Regions from separate parts of the Kitasatospora sp. NPDC057198 genome, predicted to be linked through region 1. Evidence: riboswitches for the same ligand, from Rfam matches in the RefSeq annotation. Region 1 holds a riboswitch; the other holds the start of a gene.
The links. A riboswitch is a leader RNA that binds a small molecule or an ion and turns the genes downstream of it on or off. The one in region 1 is predicted to bind S-adenosylmethionine.

Region 1 (4,901 bases):
GCCCGGCGTGGGCACACATATAAGAGGACGAGCACCAGGAAGCAGGGGCCATGGCGCAGCACTCCGACGAGACGCTCACCGTTCTCGTCTACAGCGACGACCGCAACACCCGTGAGCAGGTGACCCTCGCCCTCGGCCGGCGGCCCGCCGCGGACGTCCCGGCCCTCGAGTACCTGGAGTGCGCCACCGCCCCCGCGGTGCTGCGCGCCCTGGAGAAGGGCGGGATCGACCTCTGCGTGCTGGACGGCGAGGCCGCCCCCGTCGGCGGGCTCGGCCTCACCCGGCAACTGAAGGACGAGATCTACGGCTGCCCGCCGGTCCTGGTCGTGATCGGCCGCCCGCAGGACTCCTGGCTCGCCGCCTGGAGCCGGGCCGACGCGGCCATCTCGCACCCCGTCGACCCGGTCGCCCTGGCCGACGCCGCGACCGCGCTGCTGCGGGCCCGGCTCGCCCGGCGGGCACCCGCCGGGCGCTGACCGTCCCACCGCCGCGTCTCAACTGGAGAGAAGGGGACGGCAACCCCGGGCGGCCGTCCCCGCTCCCTCGATAGGCTGACGTCCATTCCTCTGGAACGTAGACGAGAGCTGGAGTCGGCCATGGTGAACGCGCACTCTGCGAACGGCGGTAGCGACCCCGCGCAGGTGGTCCGCACCTGGCCCGACCTGCTGAGCTCGCTGCTGGGGGGCGACGACCTCTCGCAGGCCGACACCGCCTGGGCGATGGACCGCATCATGAGCGGCGAGGCCAGCCCCGTCCAGGTCGCTGGGTTCCTGATCGCCATGCGCGGCAAGGGCGAGACGGTCGAGGAGATCGCCGGCCTGGTCGAGGCGATGTACGCGCACGCCCTCCCGCTGGACATCCCCGGGCCGGCCGTCGACATCGTCGGCACCGGCGGCGACCGGGCCAAGACCGTCAACATCTCCACCATGTCCGCGGTGGTCGCCGCCGCCGCCGGCGCCAAGGTCGTCAAGCACGGCAACCGGGCCTCCTCCTCCGCCTCCGGCTCCTCGGACGTGCTCGGACGGCTCGGCGTCAACCTCGACCTCTCCGCGGAGCGGGTCGCGGCGACGGCCGAGGAGGTCGGCCTGACCTTCTGCTTCGCCGCCAAGTTCCACCCCTCGATGCGCCACACCGCCCAGGCGCGCGCGGAGCTGGCCGTCCCCACGGTCTTCAACATCCTCGGCCCGCTCACCAACCCGGCCAAGGTCACCTCGCACGCCGTCGGCTGCTTCGACACCCGGCTGGCCGGGCTGATCGCCGGCGTGCTGGCCCGGCGCGGCGCCCGGGGCCTGGTCTTCCGCGGCGACGACGGGCTCGACGAGCTGACCGTCACCACCACCTCGAACGTGTGGGTCGTCCGGGACGGCCAGGTCACCGAGACCCGGTTCGACCCGCGGGACGTCGGGATCGAACTGGTCGGCATCGAGGCGCTGCGCGGCGCGGACCCGGAGTACAACGCGGACGTCGCCCGCCGGGTGCTGGGCGGCGAGCGCGGGCCGGTACGGGACGCCGTCGTGCTCAACAGCGCGGCCGCGCTGGTCGCGCTGGAGCTGGGGGACGCACCGCTCACCGAGCAGATCGCGGCGGCGATGACGCGGACGGCGGCGGCGATCGACTCCGGCGCGGCGGGGGAACTGCTGAAGCGCTGGGCCGAGGTCACGCAAGCCTGAGAGCTGGGGAGGGCACCGCCAGGGGCTCGGGGAACGGCGAGCCCGTGGCTGCTGACGGTTCACTGCCGGAGCGCGCGGCTGCTTTTGGTTCTGTTCAAGGCACGCAGCAGCACGGACTTTCCGGTGGGCTCCGGCCGTCAGCAGCACGGACCCGCCGTTCCCCGGGCCCCTGGCGGTGCTCTCCCGAGTCCCTGGCGGTTGTCTCGGGATGTGGGCGGGTGTTGAGACGGGGGCGGTGTCGTGTACTGTCTTCGCCAGGTCATGAGTGACAGCGCGAAGCCCCAGCTGGCTGTCCGGCAACCCTCCGTCCGTGGCGGGGTGCCCTGGGTGAGGACCGGGCTGCGTGGCGACAAGTCCGCGTGGCAAGCGCGGACTTCCGGTGTCTCTCCTCCGGGGTCCTGACCCTGTGGAGGAGTGCACCCATGTCCGTGACCACCGAGATCTGTGAGCCGCTCGCCGTGCTGGGCGCGGACGTCGAGGTGCCGCTGGCCTCCGGCGAGAAGGTCGGGTATGCGGCGCTGGACTACGCGGCGAGCGCCCCGGCGCTGAAGCGGGTGTGGGACGACGTCGCGGCGTACGCGCCGTACTACGGGTCGGTGCACCGCGGGGCCGGGTACCTGTCGCAGCTGTCGACCGACCTGTTCGAGCAGAGCCGGCGGACCGTCGCGGAGTTCCTGGACCTGCGGGACGGGGACCAGGTGGTGTTCACCCGGGCCACCACCGACTCGCTGAACCTGCTGGCGGGGGCGGTCCCGGCCGGGACCGAGGTGTTCGCGTTCGAGACCGAGCACCACGCCTCGCTGCTGCCGTGGCGGCGCGAGGGCCTGGCGGTGCGCTACCTGCGGGCGCCGCGTTCGCACGCCGAGGCGGTGGCGGCGCTGGAGGAGGCGCTGCTCGGCGCGGCCGAGGGCCCGAAGCTGTTCTGCGTGACCGGGGCGTCGAACGTCACCGGCGAGCTGTGGCCGGTGAAGGAGCTGACCGCGGTCGCGCACCGGTACGGCGCCCGGGTGGTGCTGGACGCGGCCCAGTTGGCGCCCCACCACCGGGTCTCGGTGCGGGAGTTGGACGTCGACTGGGTGGCGTTCTCCGGGCACAAGCTGTACGCGCCGTTCGGCGCGGGCGTGCTGGCGGGCCGCTCCGACTGGCTGGACGCGGCCGAGCCGTACCTGGCCGGCGGCGGGGCGAGCCGGACGGTGGCCCGGGAGCTGGACGGCTCGGTGGCGGTCGAGTGGCACACCGGCCCGGCGCGGCACGAGGCCGGTTCGCCGAACGTGATCGGCGCGTACGCGATCGCCTCGGCCTGCCGGGCGCTGGACGAGGCGGGCTTCGAGGCGCTGGAGGCCCGGGAGCGGGCGCTGGTGGCGAAGCTGACCGATGGCCTGGCGGGCATCCCCGAGGTGCGGGTGCTCAACCTGTTCGGCGAGGGCTCCGACCGGGTCGGCGTCGTCTCGTTCGTGGTGCGCGGCTGGAACAGCTCGCACTTCTCGGCCGCGCTGTCCGCCGAGTACGGCATCGGCGTCCGGGACGGGTTGTTCTGCGCGCACCCGCTGGTGCGCACCCTGCTCGGCGGGGAGTCGGGGGCGGCGCCCCACCAGGAAGCTGTCTGCGGGGCGCCGGAGCCGTCGCTGCCCGGCGAGCGCAGCCTGAACGCGATCCGGGTCAGCTTCGGCGCCGGGACCCCGGTCGAGCACGTCGACCGGTTCCTGACCGCCGTCCGCGAGCTGGTCAGCGACGGCGCGAAGTGGAGCTACCGCAACGAGGGCGGCCGCTGCGTCGTCGACACCCGGCGCTGAGCGGCGCTCAGCCGTCCAGGCCGAGCGAGAACGCGGCCTCCAGGTCGTGCTGGGAGTAGGTGCGGAAGGCGATGTGGGTCTCGGTGTTGGTGACGCCCGGGACCTTGTTGAGGCGGCCGGGGATCACCTCGGCCAGGTCCTCGTGGCCCCGCACCCGGACCATCGCGACCAGGTCGTAGGTGCCGGTGACGGAGTAGACCTCGCTGACGCCCTCGATGGCGGCGATCGCCTCGGCGATCTCGGGGATCCGGTCGACGTCGGTGTTGATGAGGACGATCGCGGTGATCACTGAGCGACTCCTGTTCGAGAAGGTGGGCCCAGGGTATCGCCCGCCGGACGGGCGGCCCAGGCGAACAGCCAGCCCGTCACGAAGCCGATCACGTGCACCAGGTACGCCACCCCGTCGCCGCCGGAGGTGACCGACCAGAACTGCAGGACGAACCACAGGCCGAGCACCAGCCAGGCCGGGAAGCGCAGCGGCAGGAACAGCAGCAGCGGCACCAGCGCGGTCACCCGACCCCTCGGGTACAGCCGCAGGTACGCGCCCAGCACCCCGGCGATCGCGCCGGACGCGCCGACCAGCGCCCGCACCGCGTCCGGGGTGCCCGACTCGGCCAGCGCGTAGCCGTAGGTGGCCAGCACGCCGATCGCCAGGTAGCCGGTCAGGAAGCGGATCCGGCCCAGCCGGGCCTCCACCGCCGGGCCGAAGACGAACAGGAACAGCAGGTTGCCGATCAGGTGCAGCCAGCCCGCGTGGACGAACAGCGCGGTCAGCGCCGACAGTTCGGGGATCTTGCCGGGGGTGGCCGGCAGCACGCAGCCGGGCGCCGCCGGGGGGAGCGCCGACAGCTGGGCGGCCGTCAGCGGGTGGCCGCCGAGCAGTTCGGCCGGGACGGCGCCCCAGCGGTGCTCGTAGCGCTGCTCGGCGCAGGCGCGGGCGTCCCCGCTGCCGTACAGCGGATTGAGGCCGGACGGGCCGACCAGCATGGCCAGCGCGGTCAGCGCGATCAGCAGGTACGTGGCGACCGGGGTGCGGACGGCCCGCTCGGCCGCCGGCGAGCCGGCCCGGGCGGGGGCGGAGAGCACCATGCCGGTCAGCATTCCTCGGGGGCGCACCCGCGACACCGGGCGCTGCTCCGGCCGGGTGAGCGTCCGGGCTGTGGACCGGTGATCCGTCCGTCCGGCGGCAGGCAATAGGCTGGAGGCCCGGAACCGGGACCAGCCGAGAGGGACCACTGATGAGCATTGCCGCGCCGACCGCCGAGACCCGCTGGCGCTGCACCCTGTGCGGCAACCTGACCCGCTTCGACGTCACCCGTTCGTCCCGGGTGACCGACTTCCTGCACTTCGACCTCTCCGGCGAGTCCAAGGTCGAGGAGACCCAGGTGCTCTCCGAGACCATCGAGTCGGTGCGCTGCCGCTGGTGCAACGCCGTCGA
Region 2 (4,901 bases), on a different contig from region 1:
GCGTACGCGCCGGCCTCGCGGGACAGGACGAGGGCGCAGCCGTGGTCGGAGACGACGGGGACCTCCTTGGCGACCAGGTTCATGCCGTCGCGGATCGGGTTGACCAGGGCGACGTCGGCGAGCCGGTAGGCGGCCAGGGAGCGCGGGAAGTCGTCGTCGACGTGCAGGATGAGCGGCTGCCAGTCGTCGGTGCCGAACTCGGCGTTGATCTCCTCGGCGAGGCGCTGCACCTCGGCGGTGTACTCGCGGTACTCGGCGAGGTCGGTCCGGGAGGGGTAGGCGAAGGCGATGTGGACGACGTTGCCGAGCCACTCGGAGCGGGTGCGCAGCAGGTGCCGGTAGGCGAGCAGGCCGCGGACGATGTTCTTGCTGAGCTCGGTGCGGTCGACCCGGACGATGGTGCGGCGCTCGCCGACGGCCTCGCGCAGGGCGGTGAGGCGTTCGTCGACGTCGGGCCGGTGGGCGCGTTCGCGCAGGAACTCGGCGTCGGCGCCGAGGCCGTGCACGCCGAGCCGGGTGGTGCGGCCGCCGTGGGTGACGGTCAGGGTGCCCCGGTCGACCTCCGCGCCGAGGACGGCCTCGCAGCAGTCGGCGAAGGCGAGCGCCCAGCGGCGGGTGAGGAAGGCGGCCCGGTCGGCGCCGAGGATGCCCTCCAGGACGGCGGCGGCGACGTCGTCGGGCAGCAGCCGGTAGTAGTCCGGCGGGGCCCAGGGGGTGTGCGAGAAGTGGCCGATCCGCAGGTCGGGGCGGAGTCCGCGGAGCAGGGCGGGGGCCAGCGAGAGGTGGTAGTCCTGCACCAGGACGACCGCGCCGGGGGCGGCCTCGGCGGCGAGGGCCTCGGCGAAGGCGGCGTTGTACGCCCGGTAGGCGTCCCACTCGGTGCGGAAGCCGGCGTCGAAGGCGGGCTGCACGGGCGTCCGGTAGAGCAGGTGGTGGACGAACCAGAGGGTGGAGTTGGCGACGCCGTTGTAGGCGCGGGCGAAGGTCTCCGGGTCGATGTCCAGCATCCGGACGGCCTGTCCGCCGACGTCGTGCCCGGCCAGGTCGAGGCGCCCGTCGGGGGCCTGCCGGGCGGCGGTGCGGTCGGCGTCGGAGAGCGCGGCGCAGACCCAGACCGCGTTCGGGTCGTCGATCGCGGAGAGTCCGGAGACCAGGCCGCCGCCGCCTCTGCGGAGGGTCAGCGAGCCGTCGTCCTCCGTGCGGAAGGACACCGGGCCGCGGTTGGAGGCCACCAGGATCGGGGCGGCTCCGGACTGCTGGGGGCGTTCGGACACGTGATCGGCCATACAGCCAACCTTGCCGTGCGATCAGCCGACCAAACCACTCGGCGCGGCCCGCGCCGGGTGAACTCTCGGGGTCAGCCGCCGGTCACGGAGCCGTTCGGCGGCCCGGAGTCGCGGGCCGGGAGGAAGCCGGGCAGCCAGGGCGGACGGCCGTCCGGGCACTTCGCGGGCAGGTAGGCGCCGTGCGGCGGGGTCAGGTTGCGCTCCAGGTCGACGGCGGCGACGGCGAGGGCGGCCAGCAGGGCGGCGCAGGCCGCGGCGAGCGCGCGGGTGAGGAGGTCGGGGGAGCGGCGGGTGAGGTGGAGGGCGAGCAGGACGGCGGCGACCGGCAGCAGCAGGTAGCCGAAGTCGTACGGGCCGGGCAGGTCGAACCGGGGGTCGTCGGTCAGGTCCTGGGAGACCTGCCGGGCCAGGCCCGCGCAGTCGGCCCAGGTGCCCGCGATCAGGTCCAGTACCCGGGTCTGGACCAGGAACCCCAGGACGGGCGCGAGCAGCAGGGCGAGGCAGCCGGTGCCGGTGCGTCCGCGGGGCGGGGAGGACTCCATGCCGGGACGGACGCGGGCGGCGGTCCGGTGGTTGCGGCCCGGCGGTCGGCTCAGCGGTCGCGGTACTCGGGGACGGTGGCCATCGGCGGCCGCTCGGTGGCGGGGACGGGGTGGGTGCGGGGGGCGAAGCCGTCGGGGGTGCGGGTGTACTGGGTGAGCAGCGGGCGGACCAGGTCCGGGTCGGCCTTGAGGCGGTGGGTGCGGTCCAGGCGCTCCAGGGCGGTGCGGTAGATGGTGGCGGCCATCCGGCCCAGGGCCTGGCCGTCCTGGTGCCGGTGGTGCCGGACGCCGACGTCGACCTGGGCCAGCGCGTCCAGCCCGGCCAGTTCCAGGGCGTCCACCAGCAGGCCGAGCTCGACGCCGTAGCCGGTCGGGAAGGGCAGCCGTTCCAGCAGGGAGCGGCGGGCCGCGTACTCGCCGCCGAGGGGCTGGACGAAGCCCGCGAGCTGCGGCCAGTGCAGGCTGAGCAGCGGGCGGGCGACCAGTTCGGTGACCCGGCCGCCGCCGGCCGGGACGACGGCGCCCCCGTCCTCGAAGGGGCGGTCGTACATGGCCTTGACCAGGTGCAGGTCCGGGTCGGTGAGCAGCGGGCCGATGATGCCGGAGACGAAGGCCGGGTCGAACTCGCGCAGGTCGGCGTCGACGAAGCAGACGATCGCGCCGCTGGTGGCGAGCAGCGAGCGCCACAGCACCTCGCCCTTGCCGGGTTCGGCGGGCAGCCGGGGCAGGATCGCGTCCCGGTGCACCACCTGGGCGCCGGCGGCGGCCGCGGCGGCGGCGGTGCCGTCCCGCGAGCCGGAGTCGACCACCACCAGCTCGTCCACCAGCGGGACGCGTTCGACCAGCTCGGTGCGGATCGCGGCGACGATCTCGCCGACGGTGGACTCCTCGTCCAGGGCGGGCAGCACCACGCTGACGGTGCCGGCCGCCCCGGCGGCGCGCTTGGCGGCCAGCAGCAGGTCGAGCGGCCGGTCGGCGGCCGTCCACGAGCGGCGGCGGAGCCAGTCGGCCACCTCCGGCAGTACCCCGGGCTCGGGCTGCTCCGGCAAGTCTCGCTCCCTGTCTCGGTTCGTCTCGGGTGTCGGACGCGGGGGCCGGTCCGCGCCGGCCTTCGGATACAGTCTTCGTATTGCGACCGTGCCTTCGCACGCGGGGGTCGCTCGCAGCGTACGACCACAACTTCACAGAGCTCATCCAGAGGGACTGAGGGAACGGCCCGTTGAAGTCCCGGCAACCCTCCCGCGCGGCCAGCAGGCCCGGCGGGACAGGTGCCAATTCCGTCCCGGACGCGACCGCGATCCGGGGAAGATGAGGAGAAAGGGCCTCGCCACCATGGCTGTTGACACCGCCGCATCCACCGCCGTCGACCTCGGTCCCGCGACCGCGCTGTCCTGTCGCGAGTGCGGTGCGCGCTCCCCGCTCGGCCCGGACTTCGCCTGTCTCGAGTGCTTCGGCCCGCTGGAGATCGCCTACGACTACGCGGGCTACGACGCGGAGGAGCTGCGCAAGCGGATCGAGGCCGGCCCGGCGTCGATCTGGCGCTACGCCCCGCTGCTGCCCGTCCCGGCCGACGTGGCCGGCAAGCCGAACCTGAACCCGGGCTGGACCCCGCTGGTCAAGGCCGACAACCTGGGCCGCGAGCTGGGCTTCACCGGCCCGCTGTACGTCAAGGACGACTCGGGCAACCCGACCCACTCCTTCAAGGACCGGGTGGTGGCCTGCGCGATCGAGGCCGCCCGCGCCTTCCGGTTCACCACCCTCTCCTGCTCCTCCACCGGCAACCTGGCCGGCGCGGTGGGCGCCGCGGCCGCCCGGGCCGGCTTCAAGTCCTGCGTGTTCATCCCGCACGACCTGGAGCAGGGCAAGGTCGTGATGGCCGGGGTGTACGGCGGCGAGCTGGTCGGCATCGACGGCAACTACGACGACGTGAACCGCTTCTGCTCCGAGCTGATCGGCGACCCGGCCGGCGAGGGCTGGGGCTTCGTGAACGTCAACCTGCGCCCGTACTACGGCGAGGGCTCCAAGACCCTGGCGTTCGAGATCTGCGAGCAGCTCGGCTGGCGGCTGCCCGACCAGATCGTCATCCCGATCGCCTCCGGCTCCCAGCTCACCAAGATCGACAAGGGCCTGCAGGAGCTGATCAAGCTCGGCCTGGTCGAGGACAAGCCGTACCGGATCTTCGGCGCCCAGGCCGAGGGCTGCTCCCCGGTCTCCGCCGCCTTCAAGGCCGGCCGCGACGTGATCAAGCCGGTCAAGCCGGACACCATCGCGAAGTCGCTGGCGATCGGAAACCCGGCCGACGGCCCGTACGTGCTGGACATCGCCCGCCGCACCGGCGGCGCGGTCGAGGACGTCACCGACGCCGAGGTGGTCGAGGCGATCAAGCTGCTCGCCCGCACCGAGGGCATCTTTGCCGAGACCGCGGGCGGCGTCACCGTCGGCGTGCTGAAGAAGCTGGTCGAGACCGGCCAGTTGGACCCGTCCAAGGAGACCGTCGCGATCAACACCGGCGACGGCCTCAAGACCCTCGACGCGGTCGCCGACGCCGGCATGGCCGCCGTGATCCGCCCGACGCTGGAGTCCTTCCGCGCCGCCGGCCTCGCCACCGCCTGACCCCCAGCCGTAGGACACCCCACGCCCCGAGGAGCCCGCATGAGCGCCACCGTCCGCATCCCGACCATCCTGCGCACCTACACCGGCGGCGCCGCCGAGGTGACCGCCGAGGGCGCCACCCTGTCCGCCGTCATCGCGGACCTGGAGGCGAACCACACCGGCATCGCCGCCCGGCTGCTGGACGACACCGGCAAGCTGCGCCGCTTCGTCAACGTGTACGTGAACGACGACGACGTGCGCTTCGCCGACGGCCTGGAGACCGAGATCAAGGACGGCGCCTCGGTGTCGATCATTCCGGCGGTGGCCGGCGGCTGCTGACCGCCCCGCATTCCCGCGGCCGCCGTTTGGTTCGGAATTCAATTTTCCGGGCCGGACGGCGGCCTCGTGCATACCCGGACCCAATGCCCCGCACACCTGCGGCTTTCCCGCCGGGCGGGGTGCCGCAATTCCGCCGGCGGCC

Region 2: linked by a shared signal. The riboswitch ahead of thrC (threonine synthase) and the one ahead of ACFUEL_RS13305 (aminotransferase class V-fold PLP-dependent enzyme) in region 1 are both predicted to bind S-adenosylmethionine.

The regions. Positions count from the first base shown of each region.
Region 1 covers NZ_JBHUWH010000087.1:16,988-21,888, forward strand. The annotation lists gene ACFUEL_RS13295 (hypothetical protein) at 51-476, shown strand; gene trpD (anthranilate phosphoribosyltransferase) at 597-1,670, shown strand; SAM riboswitch class IV at 1,928-2,045, shown strand; gene ACFUEL_RS13305 (aminotransferase class V-fold PLP-dependent enzyme) at 2,093-3,463, shown strand; gene ACFUEL_RS13310 (Lrp/AsnC ligand binding domain-containing protein) at 3,471-3,752, opposite strand; gene ACFUEL_RS13315 (rhomboid family intramembrane serine protease) at 3,749-4,552, opposite strand; gene ACFUEL_RS13320 (hypothetical protein) at 4,702-4,901, shown strand, end outside.
Region 2 covers NZ_JBHUWH010000003.1:47,159-52,059, reverse strand. The annotation lists gene ACFUEL_RS00825 (trehalose-6-phosphate synthase) at 1-1,286, opposite strand, end outside; gene ACFUEL_RS00820 (hypothetical protein) at 1,358-1,828, opposite strand; gene ACFUEL_RS00815 (glucosyl-3-phosphoglycerate synthase) at 1,879-2,877, opposite strand; SAM riboswitch class I at 3,016-3,143, shown strand; gene thrC (threonine synthase) at 3,161-4,441, shown strand; gene ACFUEL_RS00805 (MoaD/ThiS family protein) at 4,481-4,759, shown strand.